One region of the Paenibacillus sp. FSL M8-0142 genome, then DNA from elsewhere that is predicted to be linked to it. Evidence: a T-box and tRNA genes for the amino acid it is inferred to sense, from the RefSeq annotation. Region 1 holds a T-box; the other regions hold tRNA genes.
What was found. The T-box of region 1 lies ahead of NSQ46_RS17605 (glutamine--tRNA ligase/YqeY domain fusion protein). A T-box ahead of a tRNA ligase gene usually reads a tRNA of that ligase, here a tRNA-Gln.
Positions count from the first base shown of each region.

Region 2: it has a tRNA-Gln gene. The T-box ahead of NSQ46_RS17605 (glutamine--tRNA ligase/YqeY domain fusion protein) is inferred to sense a tRNA for this amino acid. The anticodon was not compared.
Region 3: it has a tRNA-Gln gene. The T-box ahead of NSQ46_RS17605 (glutamine--tRNA ligase/YqeY domain fusion protein) is inferred to sense a tRNA for this amino acid. The anticodon was not compared.

Region 1 covers NZ_CP152008.1:3,823,304-3,827,564, forward strand. Annotated here, with positions in the region: gene NSQ46_RS17600 (pentapeptide repeat-containing protein) at 82-939, shown strand; gene NSQ46_RS17605 (glutamine--tRNA ligase/YqeY domain fusion protein) at 1,014-2,711, opposite strand; T-box leader at 2,786-3,052, opposite strand; gene infC (translation initiation factor IF-3) at 3,118-3,606, opposite strand; gene NSQ46_RS17615 (DUF6528 family protein) at 3,768-4,261, opposite strand, start outside.
Region 2 covers NZ_CP152008.1:755,262-759,522, reverse strand. Annotated here, with positions in the region: gene ppc (phosphoenolpyruvate carboxylase) at 1-1,682, opposite strand, end outside; tRNA gene NSQ46_RS03345 (tRNA-Gly) at 1,960-2,033, opposite strand; tRNA gene NSQ46_RS03340 (tRNA-Pro) at 2,112-2,185, opposite strand; tRNA gene NSQ46_RS03335 (tRNA-Arg) at 2,200-2,276, opposite strand; tRNA gene NSQ46_RS03330 (tRNA-Gly) at 2,280-2,354, opposite strand; tRNA gene NSQ46_RS03325 (tRNA-Leu) at 2,360-2,443, opposite strand; tRNA gene NSQ46_RS03320 (tRNA-Lys) at 2,458-2,533, opposite strand; tRNA gene NSQ46_RS03315 (tRNA-Gln) at 2,603-2,677, opposite strand; tRNA gene NSQ46_RS03310 (tRNA-Val) at 2,725-2,800, opposite strand; tRNA gene NSQ46_RS03305 (tRNA-Glu) at 2,805-2,879, opposite strand; tRNA gene NSQ46_RS03300 (tRNA-Thr) at 2,918-2,993, opposite strand; tRNA gene NSQ46_RS03295 (tRNA-Asn) at 2,997-3,072, opposite strand; rRNA gene rrf (5S ribosomal RNA) at 3,083-3,199, opposite strand; rRNA gene NSQ46_RS03285 (23S ribosomal RNA) at 3,470-4,261, opposite strand, start outside.
Region 3 covers NZ_CP152008.1:961,479-965,739, forward strand. Annotated here, with positions in the region: rRNA gene NSQ46_RS04260 (23S ribosomal RNA) at 1-1,223, shown strand, start outside; tRNA gene NSQ46_RS04265 (tRNA-Asn) at 1,385-1,460, shown strand; tRNA gene NSQ46_RS04270 (tRNA-Ser) at 1,466-1,557, shown strand; tRNA gene NSQ46_RS04275 (tRNA-Glu) at 1,573-1,647, shown strand; tRNA gene NSQ46_RS04280 (tRNA-Val) at 1,713-1,788, shown strand; tRNA gene NSQ46_RS04285 (tRNA-Met) at 1,818-1,894, shown strand; tRNA gene NSQ46_RS04290 (tRNA-Asp) at 1,924-2,000, shown strand; tRNA gene NSQ46_RS04295 (tRNA-Phe) at 2,066-2,141, shown strand; tRNA gene NSQ46_RS04300 (tRNA-Thr) at 2,160-2,235, shown strand; tRNA gene NSQ46_RS04305 (tRNA-Tyr) at 2,240-2,325, shown strand; tRNA gene NSQ46_RS04310 (tRNA-Trp) at 2,333-2,406, shown strand; tRNA gene NSQ46_RS04315 (tRNA-His) at 2,427-2,502, shown strand; tRNA gene NSQ46_RS04320 (tRNA-Gln) at 2,519-2,593, shown strand; tRNA gene NSQ46_RS04325 (tRNA-Gly) at 2,602-2,676, shown strand; tRNA gene NSQ46_RS04330 (tRNA-Cys) at 2,688-2,761, shown strand; tRNA gene NSQ46_RS04335 (tRNA-Arg) at 2,773-2,846, shown strand; tRNA gene NSQ46_RS04340 (tRNA-Leu) at 2,854-2,933, shown strand; gene NSQ46_RS04345 (hypothetical protein) at 3,304-3,603, shown strand; gene NSQ46_RS04350 (PspA/IM30 family protein) at 3,675-4,261, shown strand, end outside.

The sequences.
Region 1 (4,261 bases):
TGACTTTACCCTCTCTATGGTCTAAAATAGAATCTATGTATTCATGTTCATCGCCCATGTGGAAGGAGATTCATATCATTCATGACGAACAAACAAACCTCATCCGAATCGCTGCGGCATAGTCTGCAATCGGACTGTTCCAGCTGCTTCGGCTTATGCTGCGTGGCGCTGCCCTTCGCGGCATCATCGGATTTTGCGGTGAATAAGGACGCCGGAACACCCTGCAGCAATCTGAGAGCCGATTTCCGCTGCGCCATCCACGATCATCTTAGACAAAAGGGCTTCCGCGGCTGCACCGTGTTCGATTGCTTTGGCGCAGGACAGAAGGTATCCCAGCTTACTTACCAGAGACGCGACTGGCGGCAGTCAACTGAGACCGCCAAGGAAATGTTCGAGGTATTCCCGATAATGCGGCAGCTCCACGAGCTGTTATGGTATTTAAGCGAAGCATTGGAACAACAGCCGGCGCAAGAAATTCATGCCGATATCGAACGAGCGCTGGAGGAGACCGAGCGCATGACGCTTCTCCCTCCGCCAGCTCTGCTGAAGCTCGATGTGGCAGCTCATCGGGCCGAAGTCAATTTGCTCCTGCTTCGGACAAGCGAGCTTGTCCGGGAGAATGCCCGCCGTAAGCACACCGGTCCTCCCGTCAGGAAGAACATCGGCGGCCGGGGTGCGGATCTGATCGGCGCCAAGCTTAAGGGCGCCGATCTTCGATATGCCAATCTGAGAGGGGCTTATCTCATCGCAGCTGATCTGCGCGGCGCGGATCTGAGGGTAGCCGATCTGATCGGCGCGGATTTCCGGGATGCGGACATTCGGGGAGCCAATCTGACCGGATGCCTCTTCCTAACCCAAGCCCAAGTCCAAGCCGCCATCGGGGATGCGAGCACGAAGCTCCCGCCTTCGTTAACGCATCCTGAGCATTGGCCAGCCTAATACGTTCCCGATGGAATGCAGCGAATGCAACTCTATTCCTAGCGTTCGCAAAGCTTAATGCATCGCATACATGGTCATTTGAACATGTCGCTGTTCTGCCTCTTCCACGAATCCTTCAACGGCACAACGCGGTTAAACACAAGATGCCCGGAATGGGCGTGCTTGTTATCGAGACAGAAGTAGCCGTGTCGGATGAACTGGTAGGTTTGATGGAAAGAGGCATTGCTTAGGCTCGGCTCAAGAAAAGCCTTCTCCACCCGAATCAACGATGCCGGGTTCAGGAGCTCCTTCCAATCGTTGCCGGATTCTGCAAAAACAGCGGTCTCCTTCAGAAGGCGATCATACAGATGCAATTCTGCATGGATCCCGCAACTCATGGATACCCAGTGAATCGTCGACTTGACTTTCCTTGCGTTGAACCCGCTTCCGCTTCGTGTCAACGGGTCATAGGTGCAGTGCAGCTCGGTTATTTTACCGGTTAACGGGTCCTTTACGACTTCCTCGCAGCGGATAAAGTAAGCTCCCTTCAGCCGCACCTCCTGCCCCGGCGACAGCCGGTGAAACCCTGCGATCGGATCCTCCATGAAATCCTCCCGTTCGATCACCAGTTCCCTGGTGAACGGGACTTTCCTGGTTCCCAGGGATTCATCGCCTTCATGGTTCCGCAGAACAAGCATTTCCGTCCGGTCCGCCGGAAAATTCGTGATGACCACTTTCAGCGGGTGCATCACAGCCATGGCATTCAGGGACCGCATCTTCAAATCCTGGCGGACAAAGTGCTCCAGCATCGCCGAGTCCACGGTACTAGGATTTTTTAGCGCGCCAAGCTCTTCGAGAAATCGTCGAAGCCCTTCCGGAGTCACGCCCCTACGGCGCAACCCTTGCAGTGTCGGCAGTCTTGGGTCATCCCAACCGTCGACATAACCCCCATCAACCAGCTCCCTCAAATATCGCTTGCTCGTAGCCGTTCCCGAAATATTCAGCCGGCCGAATTCCCTCTGCTTGGGAGGCTCCGGAATATCAAGCTCCCTCAGTACCCATTCATACAGCGGGCGGTGATCCTTGAACTCTGCCGAGCATAAGGAGTGCGTAATCCCTTCAATGGCATCCTGGATCGGATGGGCAAAGTCATACATCGGGTAGATACACCATTCATTTCCGGTTCGGTAATGCTCCGCATGGATAATCCGGTACAGTACGGGATCCCGCAAATTGAGATTAGGCGATGCCATATCGATCTTCGCCCGAAGCACCTTCGAGGCGGCTGCAAACTCTCCATTCTTCATCTGCTTGAATAAGGACTCATTTTCTTCCACCGTCCGGCCTCGGTATGGACTATCCTTCCCCGGCTCGGTCAGCGTTCCCCGGTAAGCAGTCATCTGCTCCGGACTAAGGTCGCAGACATAGGCCCTGCCCTTGCGAATCAGCTTGATTGCGGCCTCGCAGATTTGCTGCGAGTAATCCGATCCGAAATATACATCCGGCTTCAATCCAAGCCATTCAATATCCTGTTTGATCGCCTCCACATATTTAACGTCTTCCTTAAGCGGGTTCGTATCATCGAAGCGCAGATTAAACCTGCCGTCAAACCTGTCAGCGATCGAATGGTTAACCTGGATGGCATATGCGCTTCCGATGTGAAGGTAACCGTTCGGCTCGGGCGGGAAACGCGTCGCGATCGGCCTGCTGTACACTCCGCTCGCGATGTCCTCCCGCACAATGTCCGTCAGAAAGTCGGACTTCATAGCTGCGTTTCTTTTGTCAGTGCTCATGGGTAAAACCTCCTCTAAATTAACATGTTCATTTCCTCTGGAACGACAAAAAATCCCGCCCCCAAGACAAATGTCTTGGGGACGAGATTTGATTTCGCGGTGCCACCCCTATTTGCCGATATCTCACGATACCGGCCTCATCAGGTACGGCCATCGGCTGACGGCTTATACCCTAGCTCTATAACAGGAGCTCCTGTCGCACCATCTGCTTATGTAAACCACAAGTTCCGATGCGCCGCTCAGAGGCTTGGTTCAACGAAGGGTTTCCCGCCCCTTTTCAGCTTGCTGGGGCTCTCTGTAGGGAATCCTGACTCGTCTACTCTTCTCTTCATCGCGTTTATAATTTGAATTATAGTATCATCAAAGAACGCAAAAGTAAATCATGGAATTGCACGCCTGGTGGCATTTACACCGGGAGCAGCTTCACCGTCGCCTGCTTGCCGCTCACTTGGATGCCGGTTTCCTTCGTTCCCTTCCCGGCCAGATCGTGGATCAACCGTTCCAGCAGCTTCCGGGCGGCATCGCCCTCCTTGCCCTGAATGCGGATGATCGGCTGGACCGCCTTGCCCGATTCAAGCAGGCGCTGCATTTGGGACAGCTTGGTATCATAGTCGTGCTCCTCGATATGTACGGTGAGGCGAAATTCTTTCACTTTGATCGGACCGCTGGCCGGCTTCTGTCCTTTCTTCTCCTTCGCGGCCTCCTGCTTGGCCATTCCTCGGCTGACCAGCTTGCATGGCGGAGGGCTGCTGAACAGCGAAGTGCACACTAAATCCGCCTTATTCGCTTTCGCCAGCGCTAATGCCTCGTCCCGTGGCATGATGCCGAGGTCCTCGCCGTCGAGTCCCGTCAGTTCAACCTCGCGTGCCTTTATTTTCTCGTTCATCATCAACATCCGATTGCCTCCTTCAGATCCATCCTGATACGTAAGGATAGCATACCATACCCGGCAAAAAAAGATCGCCCAAGCACATCGCTTGAACGATCCTCAGCAGCATCTCCTCACTAGTCGAGCTTTTGAAAGGGATATGGGCTCTCGATCCCGGCTATCTTCAACTACTGATAGTTAGGATTCAGTATCCGTGCTTTGTAGAATGCAGCACCGGTCTTGGTACGCGTTGCACTCGGAAGGAAAAAGTCTGCCGAATCCGTACACCACGTGTAAAGCGTACAGCCGCCGACCGGATTCTTCGCGACATCCGCGACCGTTTGCACCACCTGGCCTGATGACTGATTACCGACAGCCTTTACGCCCACCCGGCTGATCTCGTCAGCTCCCGCATACGTAAGATCGAGCGAATTGGTCGATTTGACGTATTGATATACCTTCCCACCCGATGCCACCCACAATCGGTCAAGGTCTCCATACACCGGTTGTATGTCATGCCCGTTCAAGCGGGTAACATCCAGTCGAACATGCTCGGTCAACGTCGGGCTCGCGGTTGTTCCCCCTACCTTCAACCCAACGATCGCCCCATTTCCCAGGCTCCATAATATTTCATTATGCGGATCCCAAGATACGCCGTGAGCGCTCTCCAAACGATACTCTG
Region 2 (4,261 bases), 3.1 Mb from region 1:
GGAAGGCTAAAGAGCTTACGCATGATCTCAGGCGCAGCGTGAAGGTCCTCGATCGTCTCGAACAACGGTGCTGCCTGCAAGGTGGCAACTACCGTACCGTCCGTATCCTTCCGGAACAATCCGGCTTCTTTCGCAAACACCATCACTTCCAGAATATCGCTTGCACCCTCAGACATACTGATCAGATAGCTCGAAATGCACTTCACGCCGAATTCCTTCTGAGCACGGAATACGGTACGGTACACTTCCAAGCATTCCTCCGTACTGTCGCTGTACTCCTGATAAGGGGTCGTCAGCGGACGCGGGTCGTTCAGCAGGTCGTTCAGCAGCGCAATCTTCTCATCTTCGCTTAATTGCACATAATCACTGGTAACGTTCATTTTGTGCAAAATCTCAGCCATCGCATTCTCATGCTCTTTGCTGTGCTGTCTGATATCCAGGGTTGCGGTATGGAAGCCAAACAACTCGACCTGGCGAATCAGCTTCTGGATGTACGTATCGGCGACATAGTCAGCAAAGTGGAAGCGCAGGCTGCGGTCAATGATCTTCAAATCCTCAATGAATTCTTCCGGTGACTCGTAGCGCTCGCTGCCGGTCATTTCGTCTTCGAGAATATGACTGATTTTGGCCAGCATATAAACGAGCTTAATACGATACGGCTCTTTCTCATTGTGCCAAATTTCCATCTTCTTCAGCGTGACGTTTTGGCGGTCCTTCTCAATGGACGCAATCAACTCGTCGGATACGTTGACAATGGTCGAGCTGAAGCTGAGATACTTCATGAAATCACGCAGGATCCGCTGGTATTCACGGATTGCCAATTTACGCTGCATCTCAAGGGTTTTCCAGGTCACGTCCGCCGTCACCGAAGGATTACCGTCCCGGTCTCCGCCGATCCACGATCCGAAACGCAGATACGTCGGAACATGCCAATGATGGCCCGGATAATACTTATTCAGGCAACGCTCCAGTTCTTGATAAACCTCTGGCAGAATGTGAAACAGCGTCTCATGGAAATAATACATTCCGTTTCGGACCTCATCCAGAACGGTCGGCTTACGGTCGCGAAGCTCATCGGTTTGCCACAGTGTAATCACTTCATTCAGAAGCTTCTCCCGAAGCTGTTCTCTTTCGCGGAATGTTAATGTTGGGTTGTCCAGCAGCATCACATCCTCGGCGATCCGTTTATGGATATCGAGAATGGCTCTGCGCATCGCTTCAGTAGGGTGAGCTGTCATGACCAGCTCAAGGGATAGATTTTCGAGAATTTCTTGAACTTCTTCAAAAGGAATGTTGCGTTCTTTCAGATCCTGGACCGCACTTTCAATGGATCCCGGCTGAACGCCTTCACCAGCGGAGCGCTCATAATCGCGTTTCCGGCGGATTCGGTGATTCTGCTCGGCGATGTTAACCAATTGGAAGTAAATCGCAAAAGCGCGGATCACTTGATGGCGGATATCCGGTTCCAGCGTGCTGATGATTCTCTTAAAATCTGCGAACAATTCAGGAAGAAATACGGATCGCAACGATTTGCTCGTTTCGCGAATTTTCTCAACTATATCTAAAAGCTCGTTGCCTCCTTGGTGGACAAGAACTTCTCCAAGAATATTGCCAAGGAACCGTACATCTCGCCGCAGCAGATTGTTGGAATTACTCTTTGCGGTTACTGTAAGTTCAGTCATGCTACTCCTCCCATCTCAAAGCCCTTTTTACGCGGTTTATCTCTAGAACATAACGCCTTCCTAACATAATACAATAAATGCGGGCGAAAATCTTCACTTTTCAACCGAAAAAATTAGCCAGATCGACAAAATTCATTCCCTTGAAAAGCGCCAACATCCCATATACGACAAGCCCTGAAGCCATTGGCAAGTCTCCTCTTTAATACATTAACACTTCGCAGAAACATCGTGCGGATATGTAAAAAAACATCACACATGGTGATGTCCTGCTATATTATGGAGCGGGTGATGGGAATCGAACCCACGCTACCAGCTTGGAAGGCTGGAGTTCTACCATTGAACTACACCCGCATATCAACCCACAAAAGTAAAGACTAAGCCTTGAAACATATGCCGATTACTTTTGCGGGAACCGAATTCTTAAGCAAATCGGGATGACACGATTCGAACATGCGACCCCCTGGTCCCAAACCAGGTGCTCTACCAAGCTGAGCTACATCCCGATATGAACTTAAAATGGCACGCCCTGAGAGATTCGAACTCCCGACCTTTTGATTCGTAGTCAAACGCTCTATCCAGCTGAGCTAAGGGCGCAAATGGAGCGGACGACGGGAATCGAACCCGCGACCCTCGCCTTGGCAAGGCGATGCTCTACCGCTGAGCCACGTCCGCAAATATGGTGCGCGTGGAGGGACTTGAACCCCCACGTCAAAGACGCTAGATCCTAAGTCTAGTGCGTCTGCCAATTCCGCCACACGCGCACAAGATAAAACACTGGTGAGCCATGAAGGACTCGAACCTTCGACACCCTGATTAAAAGTCAGGTGCTCTACCAACTGAGCTAATGGCTCGCATTCAAGGCGTCGCCGAGACTTCCGGTTCACCTTCAAAGCTGCTCTTCACCTTGATTGAGGTGAAAATGGCTGGGGATATAGGATTCGAACCTATGCATGACGGAGTCAAAGTCCGTTGCCTTACCGCTTGGCTAATCCCCAATAATTATCATGTTACTAGCATGTCCAATTCGAGATTGAAACATGAATGGTGGAGGCTGAGGGGATCGAACCCCCGACCCTCTGCTTGTAAGGCAGATGCTCTCCCAGCTGAGCTAAGCCTCCATGTTGGTGACCCGTAGGGGATTCGAACCCCTGTTACCTCCGTGAAAGGGAGGTGTCTTAACCCCTTGACCAACGGGCCACATGTTTAAGCTGCTTCTAAGTTGCTAAAAGAAGATCTGGAGCTTCCAACCGGGATCGAACCGGTGACCTCATCCTTACCATGGATGCACTCTACCTACTGAGCTATGGAAGCAGGTGGCTCCCCGAACAGGACTCGAACCTGTGACAACTCGATTAACAGTCGAGTGCTCTACCAACTGAGCTATCAGGGAATATGTATTCGCTTGGCGGCGTCCTACTCTCCCGGGACCCTTCGGTCCAAGTACCATCGGCGCTGGAAGGCTTAACGGTCGTGTTCGGTATGGGAACGCGTGGAACCCTTCCGCCATCGCCACCAAACGTGATTTTTGCGCTGCACTTTGCTTCAATGATTGCTCACCAGCAAAATATCAAGCCTTAGAAAAGGCATGCAGCTTCAAAATCGTTTCAAGATCTTTTGAACCTTGAAAACTAGATACGAAACGTCTTTGCGTTGATTAGAATCCGTAGCATTTCCCCAATGTTGGATCGGGGCCCCCGAAAAGTATTCGGCATCCGCTTCAAAGCTTCGCTTCACTTTTTGGGGTTTTTGTTCATGCTTCCGTAGCGAGCTTTCTTTCAGAAAGCTTGTAGGATAAGCCCTCGACCGATTAGTATTGGTCAGCTCCATGCATTGCTGCACTTCCACCTCCAACCTATCTACCTCGTCGTCTTCAAGGGGTCTTACATACTGGGAAATCTCATCTTGAGGGGGGCTTCACGCTTAGATGCTTTCAGCGCTTATCCCGTCCGTACGTAGCTACCCAGCCATGCTCCTGGCGGAACAACTGGTGCACCAGCGGTACGTCCATCCCGGTCCTCTCGTACTAAGGACAGCTCCTCTCAAATTTCCTACGCCCACGACAGATAGGGACCGAACTGTCTCACGACGTTCTGAACCCAGCTCGCGTACCGCTTTAATGGGCGAACAGCCCAACCCTTGGGACCTACTTCAGCCCCAGGATGCGATGAGCCGACATCGAGGTGCCAAACCTCCCCGTCGATGTGGACTCTTGGGGGAGATAAGCCTGTTATCCCCAGGGTAGCTTTTATCCGTTGAGCGATGGCCCTTCCATGCGGTACCACCGGATCACTAAGCCCGACTTTCGTCCCTGCTCGACTTGTAGGTCTCGCAGTCAAGCTCCCTTATGCCTTTGCACTCTTCGAATGATTTCCAACCATTCTGAGGGAACCTTGGGGCGCCTCCGTTACTCTTTAGGAGGCGACCGCCCCAGTCAAACTGCCCGCCTGACACTGTCCCCGTACCGGATCACGGTACCAGGTTAGAACCTAGATACGATCAGGGTGGTATCCCAACGTCGCCTCCACACAAGCTGGCGCTCATGCTTCAAAGGCTCCCACCTATCCTGTACAGATCGTACC
Region 3 (4,261 bases), 2.9 Mb from region 1:
CTCGTTAAGGAACTCGGCAAAATGACCCCGTAACTTCGGGAGAAGGGGTGCCTCGGTAGGGTGAATAGCCCGAGGGGGCCGCAGTGAAAAGGCCCAAGCGACTGTTTAGCAAAAACACAGGTCTGTGCGAAGCCGCAAGGCGAAGTATACGGGCTGACGCCTGCCCGGTGCTGGAAGGTTAAGGGGAGCGGTTAGGAGGTAACTCCGAAGCTGTGAACCGAAGCCCCAGTAAACGGCGGCCGTAACTATAACGGTCCTAAGGTAGCGAAATTCCTTGTCAGGTAAATTCTGACCCGCACGAATGGCGTAACGACTTGGGCGCTGTCTCAACGAGAGATCCGGTGAAATTTTAATACCTGTGAAGATGCAGGTTACCCGCGACAAGACGGAAAGACCCCATGGAGCTTTACTGCAGCTTGATATTGGATTTGGGTACGATCTGTACAGGATAGGTGGGAGCCTTTGAAGCATGAGCGCCAGCTTGTGTGGAGGCGACGTTGGGATACCACCCTGATCGTATCTAGGTTCTAACCTGGTACCGTGATCCGGTACGGGGACAGTGTCAGGCGGGCAGTTTGACTGGGGCGGTCGCCTCCTAAAGAGTAACGGAGGCGCCCCAAGGTTCCCTCAGAATGGTTGGAAATCATTCGAAGAGTGCAAAGGCATAAGGGAGCTTGACTGCGAGACCTACAAGTCGAGCAGGGACGAAAGTCGGGCTTAGTGATCCGGTGGTACCGCATGGAAGGGCCATCGCTCAACGGATAAAAGCTACCCTGGGGATAACAGGCTTATCTCCCCCAAGAGTCCACATCGACGGGGAGGTTTGGCACCTCGATGTCGGCTCATCGCATCCTGGGGCTGAAGTAGGTCCCAAGGGTTGGGCTGTTCGCCCATTAAAGCGGTACGCGAGCTGGGTTCAGAACGTCGTGAGACAGTTCGGTCCCTATCTGTCGTGGGCGTAGGAAATTTGAGAGGAGCTGTCCTTAGTACGAGAGGACCGGGATGGACGTACCGCTGGTGCACCAGTTGTTCCGCCAGGAGCATGGCTGGGTAGCTACGTACGGACGGGATAAGCGCTGAAAGCATCTAAGCGTGAAGCCCCCCTCAAGATGAGATTTCCCAGTATGTAAGACCCCTTGAAGACGACGAGGTAGATAGGTTGGAGGTGGAAGTGCAGTAATGCATGGAGCTGACCAATACTAATCGGTCGAGGGCTTATCCTAAAATTACCCCAAAAAGTGAAGCGAAGCTTTGAAGCGGATGCCGAATACTTTTCGGGGACCCCGATCCAACCATTGGGGAAATGCTACGGATTCTAAACAACGCAAAGACGTTTCGTATCTAGTTTTCAGGTGATCAAATCATCACTTGAACTGAATAATGTTCCCTGATAGCTCAGTTGGTAGAGCACTCGACTGTTAATCGAGTTGTCACAGGTTCGAGTCCTGTTCGGGGAGCCATTTATGGAGAGGTGTCCGAGTTGGCCGAAGGAGCACGATTGGAAATCGTGTAGGCGTCAAAAGCGTCTCGAGGGTTCGAATCCCTCTCTCTCCGCCACTATTATTTAAGTAAGGCCCGTTGGTCAAGGGGTTAAGACACCTCCCTTTCACGGAGGTAACAGGGGTTCGAATCCCCTACGGGTCACCATCTTTCTTTTAAAAAGACTTGATTTCGTCGCCGGTTATCTGGTATGATAGAAATCGCTTTGTTACGGAGGCTTAGCTCAGCTGGGAGAGCATCTGCCTTACAAGCAGAGGGTCGGGGGTTCGATCCCCTCAGCCTCCACCATAAATAACAATGTAACCCTTTTATAATGACGCGGGGTGGAGCAGTTCGGTAGCTCGTCGGGCTCATAACCCGAAGGTCGCAGGTTCAAATCCTGCCCCCGCAACCAATTATATCGCATTAGCGATAGTGCCTCGTGGAACTGTGGTGTAGAGGCCTAACATGCCTGCCTGTCACGCAGGAGATCGCGGGTTCGAATCCCGTCAGTTCCGCCATTTTTTAACTTTTGGGATGAGATGAGTGTCCGATATGGGATTCGTCGAAGTCACGAAGAGCGCAAGGCTCGGTAGCTCAGTCGGTAGAGCAGAGGACTGAAAATCCTCGTGTCGGCGGTTCGATTCCGTCCCGAGCCACCATGTTTCACAATTGCATACGCCGGTGTAGCTCAATTGGTAGAGCAACTGACTTGTAATCAGTAGGTTGGGGGTTCAAGTCCTCTCGCCGGCACCACTATGGAGGATTAGCGAAGTGGCCAAACGCAGCAGACTGTAAATCTGTTCTCTTACGAGTTCGGTGGTTCGAATCCATCATCCTCCACCAGTTTTATAGGGGCATAGTTTAAAGGTAGAACAGCGGTCTCCAAAACCGTTAGTGTGGGTTCAATTCCTGCTGCCCCTGCCAATCGAAAATTTATAAATATGGCGGTCGTGGCGAAGGGGTTAACGCACCGGATTGTGGCTCCGGCATTCGTGGGTTCAAGTCCCATCGATCGCCCCATATTTCAAAATCATATTGGGGATTAGCCAAGCGGTAAGGCAACGGACTTTGACTCCGTCATGCATAGGTTCGAATCCTATATCCCCAGCCATGATTTCTGCGGACGTGGCTCAGCGGTAGAGCATCGCCTTGCCAAGGCGAGGGTCGCGGGTTCGATTCCCGTCGTCCGCTCCATTTTTATTTGTGGCGCCATAGCCAAGTGGTAAGGCACAGCTCTGCAAAAGCTTTATCCCCAGTTCGAATCTGGGTGGCGCCTCCATTTACCAATCTGTGCCCTTAGCTCAGCTGGATAGAGCGTTTGACTACGAATCAAAAGGTCAGGAGTTCGAATCTCTTAGGGCACGCTTTTATGCCGGTGTGGCGGAATTGGCAGACGCGCGCGACTCAAAATCGTGAGGGAAACCGTGGGGGTTCGAGTCCCTTCACCGGCATCATGCAAAAGGAATGCAAGACGATTATCGTCTGCATTCCTTTTTTGCGTTTTTCGTCTGATGATCGGTTGGTATGACAGCGTTCAACTGCAGTGAGATGTGCTTCTTGTCGAAGTGCGTTGTTCCTATGAAAGAAGAGCGCGGGTTCCTATGGATCGAACACCGTCAGGATGAAATGGCGAATAGGCGATCTGACCCTGCTTTAAATGGGCTAGGGATGGATTGGACGCAGGTCCATAGAAGGCCCCGACTTAGGTCTAGGTGCAAAAACCGTCCGCAGTCCGTTTTAGTGAAACGCGAAATTACCTAGAATAGAGTCATAAGGTTGAACACATAAACAACGATCAAACGACAGAAAGGCGGTGTATAAATGAGATATTCGAGAGGAAACGGATTAAGTCTCCTGCTGATTGGTTTAGGGGTTTTGATTCTTCTGGGTGTATTCGCTCCTCTGCTCGGATGGTTGTTCAGTCTTTTGCTTCCCGTTCTGATGATCGCTTTGGGATATTACGGAATTCGGAGAGGCAACGCTCTGATCGGGTGGATCATTCTCGGTATCGGCGTCATCTGGTTGATGGGTAAGCTGTCTTGGCTCATCGGTCCGGTACTCGGTATTATCCTGATCATCTATGGGTTGTCCCGATTCAAGAAGGGAAGACCGCGTTACTAAATGCGATTATAGGATAACAGCCAGCTGAAGTTAAGGATAAGAAGTTGATAGAAGAGGAGGGCTAAACCCAAATGAGTGTTTTCAGACGGATACGAGATATTACCGTTGCAACCTTGAATGAAAGACTCGAGCAGAGTCAGGATCCGGTTCGATTGATCGACCAGTTCCTTCATTCGACCAGACAAGACATCACGGAAGCCGAGAAGCTTCTGCAGCAATGCCAGACTCACTCCAGGCAGCTGAAGCAGCAGGTTGACCAAGCCGAGACGATGCGGGATAAGCGTGAGGAACAAGCGCTGCTTGCATTGAAAGCCGGTGAGGATCATCTGGCGAAGCTGGCACTTCAAGAGAAGTTGATTTATGAAGAAAAGATTGAACAATACCAAGGCTTGTTGTCTACCAGCCTGGAATCGCTGAGAGAGATTGAAGAGCAGCTCGGGGAGCTCCGCATGGAGTATCAAACCGTATACAGCAAGCGTCAATACTATGTTGCCCGAATGGAGACACTCCGTCTGCAGCAGAAGATGAATGAACGCACCGGTGCATACGGTGGTCAAGACGTTCCGAAGATGTTCAACCGGCTCGAGGATCGCATCAGCGATTGGGAGCTTGAAGCCAGAAGCTTGCGCGATTTACGCCGGATGGGCCAAGAGTATGT